2 regions of the Paenibacillus sp. 1SOY10 genome follow, and region 2 is predicted to be linked to the other one. Evidence: riboswitches for the same ligand, from Rfam matches in the RefSeq annotation. Region 2 holds a riboswitch; the other holds the start of a gene.

Region 1 (4,439 bases), on a different contig from region 2:
CAGTACCGCGGCGGTATCGCCAGAGATGGCGGAAGCCAGGGCCTCTTGATCGATTACTCCGTTACGCCAGCCGATCTCAACAATGTCCAGGCCGAGGCCACGGGCGTAGGTTGCTAGCACCTCGCGAGCTTCAGGATGCACAGTGCGGGCTACAATTAACTGCTTGCGTTTGGTAGCTGTAGCGGCTAGCGATCCGGCCTCGGCCAGTGCTGTCGCCCCGTCGTACATACTGGCGTTGGCGACTTTGAGTCCGGTGAGCTCACAGATATACGATTGAAATTCAAAGATGGCCTGCAATTCGCCCTGACTGATCTCCGGCTGATAGGGAGTATAGGCGGTATAGAATTCGGAACGGGAGACCACATGCTGAATAACAGAAGGGATATGGTGGTCGTAAATTCCCGCACCCAGAAAGCTGGCGTAACGGTCACTATCAGCATTGCGGTCCGCCAGGGCAGCCATATGCCGGGTCAGCGAATACTCATCCAAACGGGAGGATATGGGGAGTTCTCCCTGAAAGCGGATTGACTCCGGAATATCTGCGAATAAGGTCTGTACGGAATCAATTCCGATGGTGCGGAGCATCTCGCTGCGATCCTGCTCGGTTAATGGCAGATAACGATGTTTAGGCATAAGTTCAAAGCAACTCCTTTCAGCACTATTTAGTAACACGGTTTCTTTGATAAAAGGGCAGGGGGATAATTTTGGCTTGCAGCCGTCGTCCACGTATCTCTACTTCAACAAGTTGACCGATATCGGCGTAAGAGTGGTGGATCAGGGCCAAGCCAAGGTTGGCTCTTAAGGTAGGAGATTGTGTCCCCGTCGTGACTTCTCCAATCGCGGCTTCTGTTCCGGCAGCATGAACCGGGTAATGGGCTCTTGGAATTCCGCGCTCTATCATCTCTAAGCCAACCAAACTTCGGGGAACTCCTTCCTCCCGTTGTCTGATCAAGGCTTCGCGGCCGATAAAGTCTCCACAATTCCACTTAATAAAGCGAACCAGCCCGGCTTCGAGCGGAGAGATACTTGCGCTCAGCTCCTGGCCGTAAAGCGGTAAGCCCGCCTCAAAGCGAAGCGTGTCTCTTGCACCAAGCCCCGCGGGAAGCAGCCCTGCAGGTTCGCCCGCTTTCATCAGCGCATCCCAGAGGGCCGGGGCATCCTCCGCAGCTACATATAGCTCGAAGCCATCTTCGCCGGTATATCCGGTACGCGATAATAGGGCGGGGATGCCATCCACGAGAGCATCAGAGACAAAGGTGAAGGGCCGCAAGGAACCAGGCTGTACTTCCTCGCATAGGGGAGTCAGTATGGACTTCGCCAGGGGGCCCTGCAAGGCCAGCAAGGCGGTGTCGGCCGATGCGTTATGGAGAGCCACCCCTTCATGGGGAACATGCTGCACCAGCCATTCCCAGTCCTTATCGATGTTGGAGGCGTTAACGACCAGCATGTACCGGTCCTGCTCCAGCTTATAAATCAACAAATCATCCACCACACCACCGTTCGGGTAACAAAGGAAGGTATATTGCGCTTTGCCCGGCTTAAGCAAGCTTACATCGTTGGTCGTCAACTGCTGCAAGAAGCCTTCAGCTTCAGGACCCTCGACGTAAAATTCCCCCATATGCGAAACATCGAACAGGCCTGCGCGCTCACGCACGGCTTCATGTTCTTTTTGAATACCGCTAAATTGCACCGGAAGCTCCCAGCCGCCAAAATCGATGCATCTGACCCCCTCGTAACGGGCATAGCGGGGAAACAACGGGGTTCGCAGCAATTGGGCTTCAGTCATTTTCATCACCTCATGGGCCAGCAGGCCGTATTTTCGGTCATTACCTTGCAACGCAAAAAGGACAGGCAAAGAAATTCCGCATGCCTGAAGCATGACGGTCTTTCTCGGCTCTGTCCCTTGTACCTGAGAGTTACCCTGCTCCAGACTCACGTAAAAAACGGGTCTGCTTACAGGTTACCCCTTGGGTGATTCGCTCTTAACCAACGTCCTGTGCGAATTCTCTCCAGAGATGCGTCCGGCAGAAGTCCTTTTGCCTGAGAGATTCACCGTCGTATGACGGTTTGCTCCTTCGGCGTTACAATGCACTGCTGCATGTAATCTCTCCTTCTGCCTTCAACCGCGACGTATATACATCTCATTAATACTTAAATTCCTTATTGATGTCAAGAAACTTATCACAAAAATCAAAAAATATCTCTTATTTACAAGTGAAACGTTTTCTTCATAGTTTGAAACTTATATTGTGTCAATTTTAATAACGTAGTGTTGGGTTGCTTCATAGGCAAATAGAGAGTTATCTGTTATGAAGCTATTGAGCTTTGGGAAAAGCCGATTCAGAAGGTGAAGCAAAAGGGTATATTCTATTTGGGAGATTCCAGCCCAATCATTTAATACGCAGACCGCCATGCTGTTGCAAAAAATAAAAGCGCATCGCGAGAAACGGATGGGGGAGTTTATATGAGTGTGTTATTTTCCAAATACGGCATTCTCATTACCAAGAAAAACGGACGTTACTTGCTTAGTTACGATGATGGAGGCTTGTTCGTTCGTTATCGCACTATTGAAGTAACGCCGCAAGAGGCGGAGAAGGCCATGCAAAGCCCGGAGGAGGCGTATGAGGTATTGCTTACGCTAAGGAACCGGGAGCGCAGTGAAAAAGAAAAGCGACAATAAAGAATTGTCGAAAAATAGAATTGGATGTTAAGAAATATGTCGTAAATTTACGAAAAATAGTTTGTTATCCCTAATTTGATCTTATATGGACGCCAACCTCTTAAAATTGTGTTAATATTCTTGACACGAAGCCCGGGTTTGTCATAATCTGAACGTAAAATAGGCATAGGGTGGAGGAGACCAGTCGGTAGAGGAGGAAATTGCTTGGCTAATGAGATCAGGGAACAGGTAGCGTACAGTGACGAACATGAATGGGTGTTGGACCTAGGGGATGGCACCGTAAAGATCGGAATTTCGGATGTGGCTCAGCATCGCCTGGGCGATATTGTGTTTGTGGAACTACCGGACCTGGGACAAGAAATCGAGGCCGATGATGTTATTGGAACGATTGAATCTGTCAAGACGGTGGCTGATTTGTTCACCCCGGTTAGCGGAACAGTCCTTGAAATCAATGGGGAGCTGGAAAGTGCACCGGAGCTTGTCAATGAGGAGCCTTATGATGGGGGATGGATGGTGCATATCCGGCTGAAGGAGGACCCGAACATCGCCTTGTCCAGATTGATGGATGCCAAAGCGTATGCGGCATTTGTGGACAGATAATCAATTAGGTCCGATTTGCCCATACAACCAACAAGAGGTTCGCTTCTCGGGTAATCAGCACCCTGAGACGAACCTCTTGTTTGGCTTGCACTTTATTTGGCAGGTAGCAGCAGGGAGCGATACAGTACCTCACAAATAAATTCCATGGCTTCAAGCCGCAATTTGGCTTGTTGAATGGTATCTCCCCAAACATATATACCGCCACCTCGCAACAACAAGACCTGAATACGGGTATCTACCACTTGCGGGAGCTGTTTTGTAGCAGGAAGGGAGCTATGGTTGGACAAGATTGGTATGCGGATTTCAGCCGCTTCCTCCCATATCCCAAGCTGCTGAATCAACTCGAAGCCCTGAGCATGGAGGTAGCCATTATCCCCGTAATAATTACTCATGACGCTGCTGAACACGCTATGGGCATGGATAATTGCTTGACAGCCCGTCATGCGGTACAGCTTCGCATGAAGTGATATATCATCGCTGGGAAGCAGACGGGTTGATTGGCAGGGAGAGCCGGTGGAATCGGCAAATAGAAATTGTCCCCGGGAGGGCCAACTGGCTTCTTCCCGGATATCTTGCTGGGCCGTAACCGCGAAATAGAACTCGTCCGGCTTGTAATCTCCAACCCGAACAGACAGGCTTCCGCTAGCCGCCGGAAGCTGACCGCAAGCCATTAATTGCTCCCTGGCGTCCTCCAGATTTCTTAGAGCCTGTAGCTTCTCTTCCAGCATTATGGCTTCGAACTCCATCCGTCCCCTCCTCCCCTCATTGCTGTGATAGGCAGCTTATAGCAATGCCTGCTTCACGGCTTCTCCCATTTCCAGGGAACGCTCGGCAGCCCGGTGTACGGCTGCTTTGACACTCGTCTGGAAGCCGCCTGAGGTAAGTACGCCGATAGCAGCTTGTGTGGAGCCATTCGGAGAAGTGATATCCGCACGAAGCTTCGTGGGCTCTTCGCCGGTCTCCTGCATCATCAATGCAGCGCCAAGCACGGTCTGCACGGTCAATTCGCGGGCTTGTTCCGGCGAGAGGCCACCTTCCACCCCGGCGGCAATCATGGCTTCCATCATATAATAAACATATGCTGGTCCACTACCGGATACGCCAGTCAAAATTTCCATTTGCTGCTCGGGAATGACGCTGACGATGCCTACGGCTTCAA
Region 2 (4,439 bases):
ACTGCCATTCACCTTCACCTTAACACCCAAATCATCTACGACATCGCTCCATGTGGCGGAGCCTCCGTTGAAAATTGGCATTACAAAGCCGTAACTGGCTTGTCCAACTCCAGACTTAGAAATCACCGGACCGTCATTAGCCGAGAAATAACCCATTGAGGTAATGGTGCTTTCTGCGGCTGACGCCGAAGTCCCCATGAAGGGCGATAAACTGACGCCGGCAATCATGACTACAGCCAGCAGCATACTCCAAACTCTTCGATTGAACCTGTTGTTCACCTGGCGAAGTTGCTTCATCCTTGATCCTCCTTTGATAGATGTAACCTGAGTAATCGCTTACATTTATATTCTATCAAATGAAATAATTGGATGAAAGGGATAAATATATATTTTACAAAAGATCTTGCTGGTTTAACGCTTTCTTTATACCAATCTGCTTCATATTTACAATCCAGATGCCAGCCAGAACCAGTAGAATTCCTACTAATGTGACAAAATGGAGACTTTCATTCAGGAATACATATCCGGAGAGGATGCCTACGACCGGAACAAGCAGTAACGATACCGATGCCTTGCTGGCTTCGGTGCGGCTCAGAATTAGGTTCCACATCACAAAGGCCAAGGCGGAGGCAATAATACCAGAGAACAGAATATAAATGATCGGCATCAAGCCCCATTGTACGCTTCCTCTCTCAAAAGAAAGCGAAAATGCCCATAACCCTGCGGCTCCAATAGCCATTTGCCAGGTGGTGTATTGAAGAGGGTCAGCGTGCTTTAATTTTATTTTGAATAGTAGATTAGCGGCTGCCCATGAAATGGCTGAACTGAGTGCTAGTAATACCGCCCATAAGGAGCCTCCCGCTTGAATATTCATAGCTATGAATAACCCGGCCAATCCTACGGCAATTCCCGTCGTCTTCTGAATCGTCAGGCGTTCTCCTGGAATCCAGCGATGTGCCATAATCGACAGAAACAGTGGCATGCTGTAGGTCAAGACGGAGGTCAAGCCCGCACTAACATAGTTGAGCGAGATTTGAATCGCAATATTGAAGAACGTCGTCTGTAGCAGTCCGCAGATGATGTACCATTTCATATCTGAACGCCCAGGCTTCGGGGTTTTTCGAATCAAGCTCACGGCAAATAGCACGATGGCTCCGGTCAAGAATCGCAGTGCCGCGAACATCACCGGCGGGAAAGCCCCATTCCCTAATTTCATGATGACAAAATTAAATCCCCAGACAAGGCATAATAAAGCCATAGCCATTCTCATATTAAATATTCCTTTCTTGGATGCCCCGTGTTTTTCTGTTTTGCTTAGTACGCTATCGATACTTTACAACGGAATGTTATTGTCGTCTAATATATAAGTGTCGTATCATTAGGTCGAATTTCGACTTATTAAAGTTTTTTTAATGTTATCTTTTGAACCGGAAGGAGACCGCCTTGTGGAATTGCGCCAGATTGAATATTTCATTGCCGTGGCGGAGGAACTGCATTTTGGCCGTGCAGCCAAGCGCCTGCAGATGACCCAGCCGCCCTTGAGCCAACAGATTATACAGCTAGAGAAAGAACTTGGAGTGCTGTTATTGGAGCGCTCGAAGCGGCATGTGGAGCTAACGGTTGCAGGGAAGGTCTTCTTGCAGGAGGCCCGTCACGCGCTTGTCCAGCTTGAACAAGCCAAAGCGGCGGCACAAAGAGCGCATATGGGAATGGAAGGCAGACTGGTGCTGGGGTTTGTCGGATCAGCATCGTACGATATTCTTCCTGTCGTTGTGCGGGCTTTCCAGGAGCAGTGTCCGCATGTCGATCTGGTTCTTCATGAAATGCCTACGCCTGTGCAAATCGAAGCTTTTCGTCGGAAAGATATCGATATCGGCTTTGTCAGGACGCCAGTTGATGATCCTCTGCTATCGTTCTTGTCTGTCCATCAAGAGTGGTGTGTCGCGGTTGTACCCAAATTGCATCCCTTGGCGCAGCATAGTTCCGTGTCGCTGGAAGACTTAAAAGCCGAACAATTCATTTTGCTAGAGAGAGGAATTTGGCCAAGCTGGCATGACGATATTGTGGCAAAATGCCATCAGGCCGACTTCAGCCCGATCATTCGTCAGAGCGTGAAGGAAATACAAACCGCGATCAGCCTTGTGGCGGCGGGGCTAGGCGTAAGCATTGTACCTAGTTCCACCTCCAATTTGCATGCCCGGGACGTTGCCTATCTGGACATTGCTGGAGATGCCCCTCGTATAGATATGAGCATTGCGTGGAGAACCGACGACACGTCTTCCCTCGTTCAGCAGTTTATACAGGTCGTAGCTGAGCTGGATTCAGATCAGTGAAATCTATGTTATTGACAGAATTGCCGCCCGGGACTAGTATTGAAATACTTAACAGGTATTGGTAGATAAAAATTGAATAATTCGTAAGCTATGATCGCTATGGATCACACTATAGCAGGAGCAGCTTCTGGAGAGACTGCGGGGAACCGCAGCGCCGAAGGGTTCATAATCTCAGGCAAAAGGACAGAAGGGTACTAAATAAACGACGTACTATGTGTTTTATTTCACATATCAGCCTTTATTTATTATTCTTATGAACTTGAGATTGGAGTCCCTCCAATCTCTTTTTTTATGGACATTTTATTATTGATCTCAAGGGGGAGTCAACTGTGGCACAACAAGAATTGCAGAGAAATCTAGAGAATCGGCATGTTCAGCTCATCGCGATCGGTGGCACGATCGGGACGGGATTGTTTCTGGGGTCAGGCAAGGCCATACAATTAGCAGGACCGTCTATTATTTTTGCTTATCTAATCGTGGGGATTGCCATCTTCTTCGTCATGCGAGCGTTAGGAGAGCTCTTGCTGTCCAAGGCGGGTTACCAGTCCTTCACGGACATTGCCCAGGATTATCTTGGGCCGCGCGCCGCGTTTATCACTGGCTGGACGTATTGGTTCTGCTGGATCATGACCGCAATGGCCGATGTCATTGCCGTAGGAGTTTACGTCAAATATTGGTTTGATATTCCGCAGTGGATTCCGGCCCTCATCTGTCTGCTTGTTTTACTCGTTCTGAATTTGTTAACGGTGAAGAACTTCGGTGAACTGGAGTTTTGGTTCGCCTTAATCAAGGTGGTCACCATCTTGGCCTTGATTGCCATCGGGGCTGTGTTGATCATCATCGGCTTCAAGACGGACACAGGCACGGTCAGCCTCACGAATATATGGGGCCACGGCGGCGTATTTCCTAACGGGATTACTGGATTTCTGATGTCTTTCCAAATGGTGGTATTCGCTTATGTCGGTGTGGAGCTCGTAGGGGTATCTGCTGCTGAAACCTCTAATCCCGAGAAGAATATTCCGTCGGCTATCAATAAAATTCCTTTAAGAATTTTGTTCTTCTACGTGGGTGCGCTCATCGCCTTGCTGGCGATTAATCCCTGGACACAGCTTAGCGCTTCGGAAAGCCCGTTCGTTAAAACCTTCACCCTGGTTGGCATTCCGCTGGCCGCTGGTGTAATCAACTTTGTTGTATTGACCTCGGCGGCCTCGGCCTGTAACAGCGGGATGTTCTCGACCAGCCGCATTCTGTATAACCTGGGCCGGAATCAACAGGCCCCCGCCAAGCTGGCGAAGCTGAACCGTAACCATGTGCCCAGCAACGCACTGTTTATCTCTACACTGGTCTTGTCCGTGGGCGCTCTGCTTAGCAAGCTGATTCCCGAGCAGGCCTTCGGCATCGTTACGACGATTAGTGCGATCTGCTTCATCTGGGTTTGGGGTGTGATTCTTATTTGTCATATCAAGTATAAGAAAACCAAGCCGGAGCTTCATGCCAAATCGCAGTTTAAAGCGCCATTCACGCCAGCCATCAACTATGCTGTTCTCGCGTTGTTTGCGGTCATTCTCATCATTATGTTATTTGCCGAGGCTACTCGCCCCGCTCTTCTGCTCACGCCGCTCTGGTTCGTGCTGCTCTATCTGCTAAGTCTGCGCCGGATTTAGTCCTGCTGACTCCGCTGTAGTATAATGGGGACTGTAAACCATGCATAGTATAGAGAGGAGCCAGTGGAGATGGCACAAACGTTAACAGACAAAGTGGCAATCATAACCGGTGGAGCCCGCGGAATCGGCAAGGCGACGGCGATCGCATTGGCGAAGGAAGGCGTACACGTCGGCCTGATCTCAAGAACCGAAGCATCGTTGAAGGAAGTTGCGGTGGAAATCGAGGGCTTGGGCGTAAAGGTTGCTTATGCTGCGGTAGACGTGGCTGTCAAGGAACAGGTAGATACGGCGATTGAAGCCTTGAAGGAGAAGCTGGGACCTGCGGATATCTTGATTAACAACGCAGGGATTGCTACCTTCGGCACACTGCTGGAGATGGACCCGGAAGTATGGAAAGGCATGATCGATACAAATCTGATGGGTACATACTATGTCACTCGGG

Evidence for each region. Region 2 has a riboswitch for glycine ahead of AC1VOR_RS18990 (amino acid permease). Riboswitches for the same ligand answer to the same signal wherever they lie in the genome.
Region 1: it holds a riboswitch for glycine, as region 2 does, so the genes downstream of both, gcvT (glycine cleavage system aminomethyltransferase GcvT) here and AC1VOR_RS18990 (amino acid permease) in region 2, are expected to answer to the same signal.

Annotation. Positions count from the first base shown of each region.
Region 1 covers NZ_JBXENK010000002.1:853,084-857,522, forward strand. The annotation lists gene gcvPA (aminomethyl-transferring glycine dehydrogenase subunit GcvPA) at 1-633, opposite strand, end outside; gene gcvT (glycine cleavage system aminomethyltransferase GcvT) at 659-1,786, opposite strand; glycine riboswitch at 1,895-2,015, opposite strand; glycine riboswitch at 2,019-2,123, opposite strand; gene AC1VOR_RS09875 (hypothetical protein) at 2,465-2,680, shown strand; gene gcvH (glycine cleavage system protein GcvH) at 2,885-3,280, shown strand; gene AC1VOR_RS09885 (class II aldolase/adducin family protein) at 3,373-4,026, opposite strand; gene proC (pyrroline-5-carboxylate reductase) at 4,063-4,439, opposite strand, start outside.
Region 2 covers NZ_JBXENK010000010.1:7,630-12,068, reverse strand. The annotation lists gene AC1VOR_RS19005 (family 16 glycosylhydrolase) at 1-297, opposite strand, end outside; gene AC1VOR_RS19000 (DMT family transporter) at 392-1,270, opposite strand; gene AC1VOR_RS18995 (LysR family transcriptional regulator) at 1,446-2,333, shown strand; glycine riboswitch at 2,451-2,530, shown strand; gene AC1VOR_RS18990 (amino acid permease) at 2,663-3,997, shown strand; gene AC1VOR_RS18985 (3-ketoacyl-ACP reductase) at 4,067-4,439, shown strand, end outside.